DNA from 3 places in the Dyella sp. 05T440 genome. Region 3 is predicted to be linked to each of the others. Evidence: predicted binding sites of a transcription regulator. Region 3 holds the regulator's gene; each other region holds the start of a gene.
What was found. Region 3 encodes HrcA, which represses chaperone genes, less so after heat shock. Its sites were predicted from a motif close to TTNGCACTCNNNNNNNNNGAGTGCNAA; they were not measured.
Positions count from the first base shown of each region.

Region 1: a site for HrcA is predicted at 2,584-2,610, ahead of groES (co-chaperone GroES). Genes of this name have one in related genera too.
Region 2: a site for HrcA is predicted at 2,796-2,822, ahead of rpoH (RNA polymerase sigma factor RpoH). Genes of this name have one in related genera too.

Region 1 is NZ_JBFTKN010000014.1:55,709-60,457, reverse strand. Features, by position in the region: gene AC1DE1_RS17110 (DUF5690 family protein) at 1-605, opposite strand, end outside; gene AC1DE1_RS17105 (HAD family hydrolase) at 614-1,312, opposite strand; gene cutA (divalent-cation tolerance protein CutA) at 1,444-1,761, opposite strand; gene AC1DE1_RS17095 (class II aldolase/adducin family protein) at 1,761-2,408, opposite strand; gene groES (co-chaperone GroES) at 2,683-2,976, shown strand; gene groL (chaperonin GroEL) at 3,031-4,674, shown strand.
Region 2 is NZ_JBFTKN010000018.1:6,858-11,606, forward strand. Features, by position in the region: gene AC1DE1_RS18755 (sensor histidine kinase) at 1-1,102, opposite strand, end outside; gene AC1DE1_RS18760 (response regulator transcription factor) at 1,099-1,797, opposite strand; gene rpoH (RNA polymerase sigma factor RpoH) at 1,910-2,767, opposite strand; gene ung (uracil-DNA glycosylase) at 2,952-3,653, opposite strand; gene AC1DE1_RS18775 (response regulator) at 3,650-4,492, opposite strand; gene ftsX (permease-like cell division protein FtsX) at 4,632-4,749, opposite strand, start outside.
Region 3 is NZ_JBFTKN010000006.1:10,821-15,569, reverse strand. Features, by position in the region: gene AC1DE1_RS09385 (response regulator transcription factor) at 1-247, shown strand, start outside; gene recN (DNA repair protein RecN) at 552-2,222, opposite strand; gene hrcA (heat-inducible transcriptional repressor HrcA) at 2,416-3,468, shown strand; gene grpE (nucleotide exchange factor GrpE) at 3,554-4,081, shown strand; gene dnaK (molecular chaperone DnaK) at 4,242-4,749, shown strand, end outside.

The DNA of each region.
Region 1 (4,749 bases), on a different contig from region 3:
GCGCTGGGCGGCGGCAGGCGCGTGAGTACATGCAGCGACAACAGCAGCGGCGGGATGAACACCAGGCCGGTGAGAAACGGCATCCAGTGCTCGCTGACGCCGGCCAGCAACATCGCCTTGCCCACGCCTTTGACTACGCCCGAGGCGAAGATAAAACTTGAGGCGAGGATGGCGCCCATCAGCTCCGTCGCCTGCCGACCCTCGATGTATCCAAACACCAGGCCCCACACCATGCCCAGCGGCAGGCCATTGAGGAACAGAAACACGATCCCCGGCACCGGCGGCGACAGCGCAAAACCCAGCAGCGCCAGCCACGACAGGCCGATCAACACCAGAATCGCCACGGCGCGGCGCGATGTCTGCAGCTCGGGCACGAGTCGGATGCCCCACACCTTGCTCAGTGCGTAGCCCATCACCTGGGCGATCACCAGCCAGATCTTGTAGTCGACGCCCAGCCAGCTCATGCCCTCGTAGCTGCCGGCGCTGAACGGTTTGCGGAAGGCATACATGCACGAGTAGGTGCAGAACGCCGCAAAGCCCGCGACCAGCGGCAGCATCGAGGGCGACCAGGGCGACCACGCCCGGCGCGATGGAGGCAAGCGCATGGGTTGCGTCACGCCGGGTTCGGCCGGCCGGCACGAACGAGCAAAGCGGGCAGCTCATCCAAGCTGTCGAGCACGGCATCGGGCTGATAGGCCAGCAACTCGTCGCGGTGATAAGCGCCCGTCGTCACCGCCACCACCAGGCCGCAGCCCGCCGCGCGACCTTCGCGAATATCCACTTCGGTATCGCCCATCTTGATGACGCGCGTGGCATCGCTGACGCCGCACGTCGCCATCAACGCGCGGATCATGTCGGGCGCGGGCCGACCCTGGGCAACGCGATCCGCCGAGATCGCGGCATCGATCAGGCCGCGCTGGCGCCAGCCGAAGCGTTCGATCAGGCATTCGGCGATGTCTTGCGAAAACGCCGTGTTGAGCGCGATCTTCACGCCCTGCTGCCGCAACCAGGCGAACAGCTCTTCTGCCCCGGTCATCGGGCGCACGGCGTCGTGTGTCCGGTAGCAATCGAGCATGCGCTGGACGAAATCCGCGTGCACCTGCGCCACCTGTGAGTCGTCCGCCGGCAGGTCGTGCGCCGCCAGCAAACTGCGAATGGCGGCCGGCTTGGTGTAGCCCATCAGGGCTCGCAGATCCGCCAGCGACGCGTGGCAGCCAGCCTGCGCCAGCGCGTCCTGCAGCGCCTGCGCCACCAGGTCCGGATCGTAGACCGTGGTGCCGGCCATATCGAAAACCGCCAGTTCGAACGTCATATCGCCTCCCGTGATGGAGAGGCATGCTGGCGAGCGGCGATGGCGCGCCGGTGACGCGGACATCGACAGTCGGCGCCGACTGTCTAGTCAATGCGGCGCAGTGGGAATCCCGTCACGCGCGACGCCAAACATCAGCCTGGATTGCGCACCCAGTCGAGGTAAGGCGCATGCCCCTCGGTCACCGGCACCGCGATCAGCTCGGGCAACTCATAGGGATGCAGGCTGAGCAGGCGCTCTTTGAGCGCGGCGAACTGCGCGGCCGTGGTCTTGATCAGCAGCAGTTCTTCATTGTCGGTGACCACCTTGGTCTTCCAGCGATAGGTGGACGACACCGCGGGGATGCGGTTCACGCAGGCAGCCAGGCGTTCGCCCACCAGGGCCTCGGCCAGGTGCTGCGCGCTGGCCACATCGGGACAGGTGCAATAGCAGAGCAGGACGGTTTCAGACATCACGACCTCGACATCAATCCGTAGTGGGCGAATTTCTCCAGCACCGCGGCCACCTCCTCATCGGTGAGCATGACCGGCGTGCCGACCTGCAAGGACAGGGCGTACTGGCGGGCGAGATTTTCCACCTCCACGGCGCGCCACATGGCCTGCGCCAGCGAACTGCCCAGCGCGATCATGCCGTGGTTGGCCATCAGGCAGGCCAGTCGGCCCTCCAACGCTGCCACCACGGCATCGGACAGGGCCTGGGTGCCATAGGTGTGGTAGCCGGCGCAGCGGATCGAGTCCCCACCACCCACGGCGATCATGTAGTGGGCGGGCGGAATGTCCCGGCGGCACATGGCCAGCGCCGTGGCATAGGGCGGGTGCACGTGGACGATGGCCTGGGCGTCGGGCCGGGCCAGGTAGATGTCCCGATGGAAGCGCCACTCGCTGGAAGGTCGCTGCGAGCCCGGCCACTGGCCGTCCCGATCCACCAACACGATACCCTCCACCGTGATCTCCTCATACGGCGTGCCGCTGGGCGTGATCAGAAAACCCTCGCCGCAGCGGGCACTTAGGTTCCCCGAGGTGCCTTGGCTGAGGCCGCTCACGGCCAGCCTGGCACCCTGGTTCACGAGCTCCTGGCGCAGCGTAGGCTCATCGCTCACGGGCGGGTCCTGGTGGGGGGCAGGCCGGCATGGTCGGCCGTCCGCAGGCCTCTGTCGATAGCACGATCGGTGACTTTTCGGCCCAATGCGCCTTGAAAGGCCCCCGCCGCTCCCCCATTGGAAGACTCAGCCATCGGACGGGCGCCTCTTGCAGGGGGCATTTGCGTCGTTAGAATTGGCACTCACCTCCGGGGAGTGCTAACAAGCGCCACCCAGGCGCCGCTCCGGGGTCCCGAATCTTGTTCAACCATCCAAACGAAGCTGGAGCCCACCCATGAGCAAACTGCGTCCGCTGCACGATCGCGTCATCGTCAAGCGCCTCGAAGAAGAGCGCGTCTCCGCTGGCGGTATCGTCATTCCCGACAGCGCCACCGAAAAGCCGACCCGCGGCAAGGTCATCGCTGCCGGCTCCGGCCGCATCCTGGAAGACGGCAAGGTCCGCCCGATGTCCGTGAAGGAAGGCGACACCGTGCTGTTCGGCAAGTACGCCGGCCAGGAAATCAAGATTGACGGCGAAGAGCTGGTCTTCCTCAAGGAAGACGACATCGTTGCGGTGATCGAAGGCTAAGCGCCTCTCCCGCACCTCTTCCCACCTACTCAACGCATTTGAAGGAATTACGAAATGGCAGCTAAAGAAGTCCGCTTCGGCGAAGACGTCCGCGCACGCATGCTCAAGGGTGTGAATACCCTGGCCAACGCTGTGAAGGTCACCCTGGGTCCGAAGGGCCGCAACGTGGTGATCGAGAAGAGCTTCGGCGCACCGACCGTGACCAAGGACGGCGTCTCCGTCGCCAAGGAAATCGAACTGGCCGACAAGTACGAGAACATCGGCGCGCAGATCGTCAAGGAAGCCGCTTCCAAGACCTCCGACGTCGCCGGCGACGGCACCACCACCGCCACCGTGCTGGCCCAGGCGTTCATCCAGGAAGGCCTCAAGGCCGTCGCTGCCGGCATGAACCCGATGGATCTCAAGCGCGGTATCGACCAGGCCGTCAACGCCGCGGTTGCCGAGCTGAAGAAGCTGTCCAACCCGACCGCTGACGACAAGGCGATTGCCCAGGTCGGCACGATCTCCGCCAACTCCGACGCCAACATCGGCGACATCATCGCCACCGCGATGAAGAAGGTCGGCAAGGAAGGCGTGATCACGGTCGAGGAAGGCTCGGGTCTCGAGAACGAACTCGACGTCGTCGAAGGCATGCAGTTCGATCGCGGCTACCTGTCGCCGTACTTCATCAACAACCAGCAGTCGCAGCAGGTTGAACTGGACGACCCGTTCATCCTGATCCACGACAAGAAGGTCTCCAACGTCCGCGAGCTGCTCCCGGTGCTGGAAGCCGTCGCCAAGGCCGGCAAGCCGCTGCTGATCGTGGCCGAGGAAGTGGAAGGCGAAGCCCTCGCCACCCTCGTGGTCAACACCATCCGTGGCATCGTCAAGGTTGCCGCCGTGAAGGCGCCGGGCTTCGGCGACCGTCGCAAGGCCATCCTGGAAGACATCGCCATCCTCACCAATGGCGTGGTGATCTCCGAGGAAGTGGGTCTGGCCCTCGAAAAGGCCACGATCACCGACCTGGGCCGCGCCAAGCGCGTGGTGATCACCAAGGAAAACACCACCATCATCGACGGCGCCGGCGAAGCTGAGCGCATCCAGTCGCGCATCGGCCAGATCAAGGCGCAGATCGAAGAGACCTCTTCGGACTACGACCGCGAGAAGCTGCAGGAGCGCGTGGCCAAGCTGGCTGGCGGCGTGGCCGTCATCAAGGTTGGCGCCGCCACCGAAGTGGAGATGAAGGAAAAGAAGGCCCGCGTCGAAGACGCCCTGCACGCCACGCGCGCAGCCGTTGAAGAAGGCGTGGTCCCGGGCGGCGGCGTCGCGCTGATCCGTTCGCTGAAGGCGCTGGAAGGCCTGAAGGGTCAGAACACCGACCAGGACCTGGGCATCGCCATCACCCGTCGTGCGCTGGAAGCGCCGCTGCGCGCCATCGTCTCCAACGCCGGTGACGAGCCGTCCGTCGTCCTGAACAAGGTGAAGGAAGGCAACGGCAACTTTGGTTACAACGCTGCCAACGGCGAGTTCGGCGACATGATCGCCTTCGGCATCCTGGACCCGACCAAGGTCACCCGTTCGGCCCTGCAGTTCGCCGCCTCGGTGGCCGGCTCGATCATCACGACCGAAGCGGCCGTGACCGAAGTGCCGAAGAAGGACGAAGGCCATTCGCACGGAGCGCCGGGCGGTATGGGCGGCATGGGCGGCATGGACTTCTAAGTCCTCGCCTCCAGGCATCGCAACAGAAGGAAAACCCCGCCTCGTGCGGGGTTTTTCTTTTTGGCGGAAAGAAAA
Region 2 (4,749 bases), on a different contig from region 3:
CCGGGGTGAACTTGATGGCATTGCCCACCAGGTTCGCCAGCGCTTCGAACAGCAGATGCGCATCGGCGCGCACGGGCTGCAGCGACTGGATGTCGACCTCGAAGGTCTGGCCACGATCCTCGGCGACAGGCGCGTAGAACTCGTGCACCTGACGCAGCACCTGCCCCACGTCCACTTCGTCGAAGCAAGCGGCGCGATGACGGTCTTCGAGTTCGGACACACGCAGCAGCGCGCGGAACCGCGTCAGCACCTCGTCGATATCGACGATGCACGATTCCACCAGGGCCGATTCGGGCTCCCCATCAAGTTGCTGCTGCGTGCGATACAGGCGTGCGCGCAAGCGCGTCAGCGGCGTGCGCAGGTCGTGCGCGATGTTGTCGCAGACGCCCTTCACTTCATTCATCAAGCGCTCGATCTCGCCCAGCATCGTGTTGACGATGCCCGCCAGCTGGTCGAGCTCGTCGCCGCGCCGACTGATCGGCAGGCGCTTGGAAAGATCACCTTGCCGGATGGGATCGGTTGCATCCTGCAGCGCGCGGATGCGCTTCTCCGGACCGCGACGCAACAGGAAACCGCCGAGCAGGCCGGGAATGATGGTCAGTGAGATGCCCCAAAGCAGCGCACGTCGAACGATCGCGCCGATGCCGTCGATGGTGCTGATGTCCTTGGCAATGACGAGGATGTCGCCATTGGGCAGCGTCGAAGCCAGGCCACGTGCGCGCACACGCTCCGCATCGCGGTCGGAACGCGGCAAGCCATGCTTGAGCAGATGCACCTGTCCGTCGCGCAGCAGCGAGGTCGGCAGGTGGTCGATATTGCCCGCCACCGGCTGGTGATCCTTGTCGAACAACCCCACCGACATGATGCCGTGCGGGTCGATCGCGGCAGCCGCATCCACCGTGGTGGCGAGGCGGGCGGGATCGGTCGAGGCGATGTAATGCATGCGCTGCTGCAGCATCTGGTCGATGACGCTGTTGAGATAGCGCGTGGTTTCCCACTGGATCGCACCGACCAGCACCGCGCCCCATACGACGAACAAGGCGCCGTAGATGAGGATCAACCTCGAGGTGGTCGAATGCCAGCTGTTGGGACGTGCTTTCATGACACCACCGGGGCAGTTTCATTGGCGGCCGCGAGCATATAGCCGGTGCCGCGCACAGTGTGGATCAACGCCGGTTGGCCGGCGCCGTCGATCTTGCGCCGCAAACGCGCGATATGCACGTCGATCACATTGGTGCCGGGATCGAAATGGAAACCCCACACCGTCTCGAAAATCATCGTGCGGGTCAGCACCTGCCCGGAATTGCGCATCAGGAATTCGAGCAGGCGATATTCGGTGGGTAGCAGGGTCAGCGGCTGGCCACCGCGATACGCCACGTGGCTGACCAGATCCAGCTCCAGGTCGGCCACGCGCAGGCGCTGCACTGACTGCGGCTGGCGACGGCGCAGCAGCACTTCCGCGCGCGCCGACATTTCATCCGGCGCGAAGGGCTTGGTGAGGTAGTCGTCGCCGCCCGCGCGCAAGCCGCGCACGCGCTCGTCGACATCGCTCAAGGCGCTGATCATCAGCACCGGCGCATCGCTGCCGGCACGGCGCAATTCGGCCACCACGTCGATGCCATCCATGCCGGGCAGCATACGGTCCAGCGTGATCAGGTCGTAGCCGCCTTGTAGCGCATGCGCCAGGCCATCGCGGCCGTTGGCCACCCATTCCGCGAACATGCCGTGCGCGCTCAACTCCGCGACGATTTCTCGCGCGGTGGTTTCGTCGTCTTCGATGACCAGCACTCGGGGCATGACGGCACTACAAACGGGGATCCGGTGGTGAGAACGCGGGGACAGCCGTGTCCTCGCAAAGGCAAACGGCCCCTGGAGGGGCCGCTTGTCATCTTACGCCGACAGAGAAGAATCAGGCCGCGAACAGGCCGCGCATCTTCTTCATGGCGTTGGCCTCGACCTGGCGGATGCGTTCGGCGGAAACGCCGTACTCGTCCGCAAGATCCTGCAGCGTGGCCTTGTCTTCGTTCAACCAGCGGCGCTGGATGATGTCGCGCGAGCGCTCGTCCAGGTTCTTCAACGCCGCCGACAAGGTGTCGAGCTGGTTGTCGGCCTGGTCGGCATCGGCCACGTTGTCGTACGGGTCGGCGCCATCGTCGATCAGGAACGCTTCCGGTGCCGGCTTGGCATCGTCCTCGGCATCCGCCGGGGCTTCGAAGCCAATGTCACGGCCCGACAGACGCGATTCCATCTCGCGCACCGTCGCTTCGGGCACGCCCAGATCCTTGGCCACCGTGCGGACTTCTTCGGCGTTCATCCAGCCCAGGCGCTTCTTGCTCTTGCGCAGGTTGAAGAACAGCTTGCGCTGCGCCTTGGTCGTGGCGACCTTGACGATGCGCCAGTTGCGCAGGATGAACTCGTGCATTTCGGCACGGATCCAGTGCACGGCGAAGCTCACCAGGCGCACGCCCTGATCCGGGTCGAATCGCTTCACAGCCTTCATCAGGCCGATATTGCCTTCCTGGATCAGGTCGGCGATCTGCAGACCATAGCCGCTGTAGCCACGCGCCACGTGCACCACGAAGCGCAGGTGGGACATGACCAGTTTGCGGGCGGATTCAAGGTCTTCCTGTTCGTTGTAGCGGCGCGACAGCGCCTGCTCCTCGTCCTGGCTGAGCACCGGAATCCGATGGACCGCCGAGATATAAGCATCCAGGCTGCCGACGACACTCGGCACCGGCAGGTTGGCGGTCACCAAAGCTTGAGACATGGACGGAACCTCCTGTGAGGGAATCAGCTTAGCACTCGGGTATTACGAGTGCTAAAGGCCCCGAAAGGTTCCGGGACCTTTGATGTACTCAATAGTACAGGAATTTGAGGCACCTGTCCAGCAGGCACCCCGGGGAGGCTCCACTATGCGTATCGGGCGGTTCAGCAGCCGTGAAATGCCTGTTTCAGGCTAGTTCGGCCCGCATCGGCAAAGACCAGTCGATGGGCGGCTCGCCGCGGCTTTCCAGGTACTGGTTCGCCGCCGAGAAGTGCCCGCAGCCGATGAAACCGCGATGCGCTGATAAAGGAGATGGGTGCACGGAGCGCAAAATGCAATGGCGGCTGCCGTCGATCAGCTGGCCCTTTTTCTGGGCGTACGAACCCCACAGCATGAAGACCAGCCCTTCCCGCTCGCGGTTCAGCGCGTCGATCGCCGCATCGGTAAAGCCTTCCCAGCCCTTGCCCTGATGCGAGCCGGCGGTGGCCTGCTGGACGGTGAGCGTGGCATTGAGCAGCAGCACGCCGCGGTCGGCCCAAGGGGTGAGGCAGCCGTGGTCAGGCGCCCGGAAACCCAGGTCGCGCTGGATCTCCTTGAAGATGTTCAGCAGCGACGGCGGCGTGGCCACGCCCGGCCGTACCGAGAAACACAGGCCATGCGCCTGGTTCGGACCGTGGTACGGATCCTGGCCCAGGATCACCACGCGCGTGGCATCAAATGGTGTGTGGTCGAAGGCGGCGAAAATCTCCGGACCCGGCGGATAAATCACCTTGCCGGCCTGCTTTTCGCTGCGCAGGAAGTCGGACAGCGCGCGCATGTCCGGGCGCGCCAGATACTCGCCGATGCGGTCCTTCCAGGACGGCTCCAGCCTTACCGGATGTTCCGTCACGCCGCCTCGCCCCGCTCGCGCAGGTGCTGGGATACACGCAACTGGAACAGCAGCTTGGTCATCAGCAGTTTTTCCTCGATCGGCTTCTCGACCAGATCGTTGGCGCCGGCGCGCAGCAGCGCAGCCTGGTTGGCCGGATTCTCGTCGCCCGTCATCACCAGCACGGGCAGCCTGCCCTTGCTGTACTGATATTCGCGGCGAATACGCTCGAGCAGGTCGCCGCCGGTGAGCTCGCCCTTGAGGCTGACGTCGGTGAGCACGATGTCCGCGCCGACCTTGTCCTGTTCCTTGGCTTTGTCCAGCAACACCAGGGCGTCCTCGACGCTGACCACGTGATAGACGGTCAGGCCGTGCTTTTCGAGGATGCGGCGGGTCGCCAGCGCGACCACGCGGCTGTCTTCCACGTAGAGCACTTCGCCTTCGGCCGAATCGACGGGCTTCACGTAGCCACGGATGAATTCCGCCAGCGCCTGGAACCCCAGCGACTTGTCGAAATAATCGGTGACGTGCTCGCCCAGCGTGCGACTGTGCAGGCGACCGTCGACATCGCCCGAGACGACCACGATGGGCACATAAGCCTGGGCGGCGGATTCGCGCACATGGCGGGCGAGTTCCAGCCCGTCCATGTCGGGCAGGCGCAACGCGATGGTGATGAAGTCGAACGCACCGGCCTCCAACAGTTCTTTGGATTCGGCGCCACTGCCGGCACCCACCACGTCGCTGTCGGGCAGTTCGCTCTTGAGCACGCGGGAGATCAGCTGGCGCACGACTTTAGAGCCATCCACCACCAGCACCCTAGGCGCTGTTCCCACCACTCGACTGCTGAAACTTCCGCTCATCCCCAATCACCCACGTAGTGTCCAGCTGTACCCGCCGACGTCATGCCGGTGCTTCCCCGGTCACCCCGAGCGGGCATGCTGCACCATCCCCACCAAGCTTGCATGACAACATTGCTCCGGGCGTGAGCCGGCGCACGCTTCATGCCGCCTTGCGCAATTGCCAGGCGCTGACCAGGCGGGCGCCCAGCCAGCCGAGCACGGCCGCAGCCACCGGGACGGCAGCCAGCAACCATATCGGCAGCACATCGACCTGCAGC
Region 3 (4,749 bases):
CAAGCGTCGCGCCGAGCGGCCGAGCGAATCGCGCGATCCCATCCATCGATTGACGGCACGCGAGCGTGAAGTCTTCCTGTTGCTGGCCGCAGGTCGCGCACCCAAGCAGGTGGCCGGTGAGTTGGGCATCGGCCAGAAGACCGTCTACATCCACCGCGCCAGTTTGATGGGCAAGCTCGGCGCCGGTTCGGAATTGGATCTCTATCGCATGGCCGCCGAACGCGGGTTGTTGCCGCGCAAGAACTGATCCGCCAAACCATCGCGCTTTTGCTCGTTGTAGGAGCGCACTTGTGCGCGACCACCTACGGAGCGACAACGACGCGACGCCTTTGCTCGTTGTAGGAGCGCACTTGTGCGCGACCACCTACGGAGCGACAACGACGCGACGCTGCGGTCGCGCACAAGTGCGCTCCTACAAGGGTTTCCAGCACCTGCGCCCCATGTTGATTTTGTGGGAGCGCGCCCTGTGCGCGACAAACCTACGGAGCGCTAACGACCCGGTGCCGCAGTCGCGCACAGGGTGCGCTCCCACAGGTGTACGCGCAACCTGATTAAACCTGCGCCCGCTCCAGCATCTGCTTCGCATGCGCCCGCGTTTCGCGAGTGATCTCCACACCGCCCAGCATGCGCGCCAGCTCATCGCGGCGACCATTGGCATCGAGCTTCTCGATACGCGTACGCGTCGACTCGCCATCGCTGTCCTTGCTCACGCGCAGATGCGCGTGGCCTTGCGCAGCGACCTGCGGCAGATGGGTCACGCACAGCACCTGGCGTTGCGCGCCGAGTGCGCGCAGCTTCTGTCCCACCACTTCAGCGACGGCGCCGCCGATGCCGGTATCCACTTCGTCGAACACCATGGTGCCGACGGTGTCCTTGCCCAGTGTGGCCACTTCGATGGCGAGGCTGATGCGCGCCAGCTCGCCGCCCGAGGCCACCTTGCGCAGCGCGCGCGGCGGCTGGCCGGGGTTGGCGCTGACCAGCAGTTCGCAACGTTCGTGGCCCTGCACATCGGGATCACCTTCGTTGGTCGCTTCCAGCTCCACCACCAGGCGACCACCGCTCATGCCCAGCTCGCCCATCAGGATGCTGACTTCGCCGCCAAGGCGTTCCGCAGCCTGCTGGCGTGCCTGGCTGAGCTGGCCGGCTTGTTCGTCGTATTGCTGCTGCAGGCGCGTGCGCTGCTTGGCCAGTTTTTCCAACGCGTCGCCGGCGCCTTCCAGTTCGCTCAATTCGATGCGCAGCGTGCCGGCCTTGTCGTGCAACTCGGCCACCGTTACGCGATGGCGGCGCGACAGTTCGTGCAGACGCGTGAGATGCGTATCCACTTCCGCATAGCGGTTGGGATCGAGATCGACGTCGAGCGCATAACGGCCCAGGCCATCGGCCGCTTCGCTGAGCTGGATGGAGGCGTTGTCCAGCAGCTCCAGCAGCGGGGCCAGGCGATCGTCCAGCGCGGCGAGCTTGCTCATTTCCAGCTGGGCGCGGCCGAGCGCACGACGCAGTGCGAATTCGCTCTCGCCATCGAGCAGTTCCACCACGCCGCCGGCGCCTTCGGCCAGGCGGCCGGCATTGGCCAGGCGTTTGTGGCTGGCTTCCAGCTCGGCCAGATCGTCCGGCGGCAGCGCCCACTTTTCCAGTTCGCCCAGTTCGTGGCTGAGCAGTTCGATGCGTTGCTCGCGGTCGTCGCCGCCACTGAGCTTGCGGATGCGGTTGCCGAGCTCGCGCCATTGCTGCGCCAGCTCACGTACCTGCGCCACCAGGGCTTCATTGCCCGCATAAGCGTCGAGCAGCTCCATCTGATGGGCGCGCGAGAGCAGGGCCTGGTGCTCGTGCTGGCCGTGGATTTCCACCAGCAGCGTGGCCAGCTCGCCGAGCTGGCTGGCATTGGCCGGACGGCCGTTGATCCAGGCGCGCGAGCTGCCCTCGGCGCGGATCACGCGGCGCAGCTGGCAGCTGTCTTCGTCGTCCAGTTCCTCCCGGCTCAGCCAGGCGCGGGCTTCGGGCAGGTTCGTCAGGTCGAACTCGGCGGTGAGTTCGGCGCGGTCGCTGCCGGCACGGACCATGCCGCTGTCGGCGCGCGCGCCGGCCAGCAGCATCAGCGCGTCCACCAGCAGGGATTTGCCGGCGCCCGTCTCGCCGCTGACCACGGTAAGGCCGGGGCCGAAGGCGATCTCGGCTTCTTCGACGACGGCAAAATGACGAACGTAGAGCGAGGTGAGCATGGGTGGCGGCTTGGTGAAGTCGGGGGATTGTAAGGGGATGGGGCCGGGGAGCGGGTAGTGGGGGCGCGCACTTCGGCGTCCGGCAGATCACCGGCATCCGTTTTTGCACCCTCGCGACCGATCCCTCATCCCCGTTTCTTGCAAACTTTCCCGCAAGACCTTATTTCTTGTGTGTCTCACGAAGCGATACAGCATGCCAGCCGCCCCTCTCGATGCCCGCGCACGACGCCTCTTGCGCACATTGATCGCCCAGTACCTCGCCGATGGCGAGCCTGTCGGCTCGCGCACGCTTTCGCGTTCGTCCGGCCTGGACGTCAGCCCGGCCACCATCCGCAACATCATGGCCGACCTGGAAGAGGCGGGCCTGGTCGCCTCGCCGCATACCTCGGCCGGCCGCGTGCCGACGCCGCGCGGCCTGCGCCTGTTCGTGGACAGCCTGATCGAACTGCAGCCGCTGCCTCAGGACGAGATGGCCCGCCTGCGCCGCGAGCTGCCGCCGGGCCCCACCACCACCCGCGACCTGCTGGGCAATGTGTCGACGCTTCTTTCGGCCATGACGCAGTTCGCCGGCGTGGTCACCGTGCCGCGCCAGGCGGATTTCCCGTTGCGCCACATCGATTTCGTGGCCCTGCCGGACGCCCGCGTGCTGGTGATCCTGGTGTTCTCGGACAACCAGGTACAGAACCGCATTGTGCAGCTGGCCAAGCCGCTGGACGCGCGCGAGCTGGAGCACGCCGCCAACTACCTCAATACCCAGTTCGCCGGCCTGCGCCTGGACGATATCCGCGCCCATCTGCTGCGCGAGTTGCGCGAGACCAGCGGCGAACTCAACCGCCTGATGTCCAGCGCGGTGGAACTGGCCGCGGCCTCGTTCGCGCCCCAGACCGAAAGCGACGACGTGCTGGTCAGCGGCCAGACCAACTTGATGGGTTATTCGGAACTAGCGAACTTAGAGCGCCTGCGCGAGCTGTTCGAGGCCTTCCAGCAGAAAAACGAGCTGCTGCAGCTGATGGAAGTGTGTGCCAAGGCCCCCGGCGTGAGGCTGTTTATCGGCGAAGAATCGGGTTTTGCCGCATTGGATGGTTGCAGTGTGGTCACGGCCAGCTATGGTGCGCAGGGTCGCGTGCTGGGCGCGGTGGGGGTCATCGGACCCACCCGCATGGCCTATGAACGGGTGATTCCCGTGGTACAAGCCACGGCCGGATTGCTTAGCGACGCCTTGAATCGCGTCGCTACGACCTTATAACCCGCTCGGGAGGCGGGGTTTTACCCGCAAGTGTTTGACGGTTGGTGCGCGATGCACCGGCCACGGATAAGGCTTGGAGTGATTCATGCAAAGCAACGACCCAACGGTGTCCAACGAGACGCCAGGCCAGCAGGGTGAGACGGGCAGCGCCGAACTGGAAGCGCTGAAGTCGCGTATCGCCGAACTGGAAACCAGCAACGTGGAGCTGCGCGACACCGTGCTGCGCGAAAAGGCGGAAATCGAGAACCAGCGTCGCCGACTGCATCGCGACGTGGAGCAGGCTCGCCGCTTCGCCAACGAGAAGCTGCTCAACGAGCTGCTGCCGGTCTATGACGGCCTGGAGCGCGGTCTGCAGGTGGAAGGCGGTGATATCGCCAGCGTGCGCGAGGGCATTGCACTCACGCTCAAGTCGCTGCTGAAGATCGCCGAGAACAACGGCCTGGTGCAGGTCGATCCGCTGGGTCAGCCGCTCGATCCGGAGCGGCATCACGCGGTGAGCATGGTGGAGGCCCCGGGCGCGGCCCCCAACACGGTCGTCAACGTGCTGCAGAAGGGCTACGTGTTGAACGACAGGCTGCTGCGCCCGGCGTTGGTGGCGGTCGCCAAGGAATGACGCCCGCGCCGGCGGTCGAGGACGCCTGAATGGCGTCCCCTGTCGGCAACGGTGGCAAGGCATCCGGGGTCTTGTCGGCATTGAGATGCCACGCGGCAAACCCCATCTGACAAAACAGTTGCGGCCGAGGGGTCGCTTAAAGAATTCGGGAGTAAACAACATGGGTAAAATCATCGGTATCGACCTGGGCACGACCAACTCGTGCGTTGCCGTGATGGACGGCACCACCGCCAAGGTCATCGAGAACTCGGAAGGCGATCGCACCACGCCGTCCATCGTCGCTTTCACCAAGGACAACGAAGTCATGGTGGGCGCGCCGGCCAAGCGCCAGAGCGTGACCAACCCCAAGAACACCTTCTACGCGGTGAAGCGCCTGATCGGCCGCAAGTTCACCGACGCGGAAGTGCAGAAAGACCTGCACATCGTGCCCTACGGCATCGTGGCGCACGAAAACGGCGACGCCTGGGTCGAAACGGCTGATGGCCGCAAGATGGCTCCGCAGGAGATCTCGGCCAAGGTCCTCATGAAGATGAAGAAGACCGCCGAAGACTATCTCGGCGAGCCGGTGACCGAAGCCGTGATCACGGTGCCGGCCTACTTCAACGACAGCCAGCGCCAGGCCACCAAGGACGCCGGCCGCATTGCGGGCCTGGACGTCAAGCGCATCA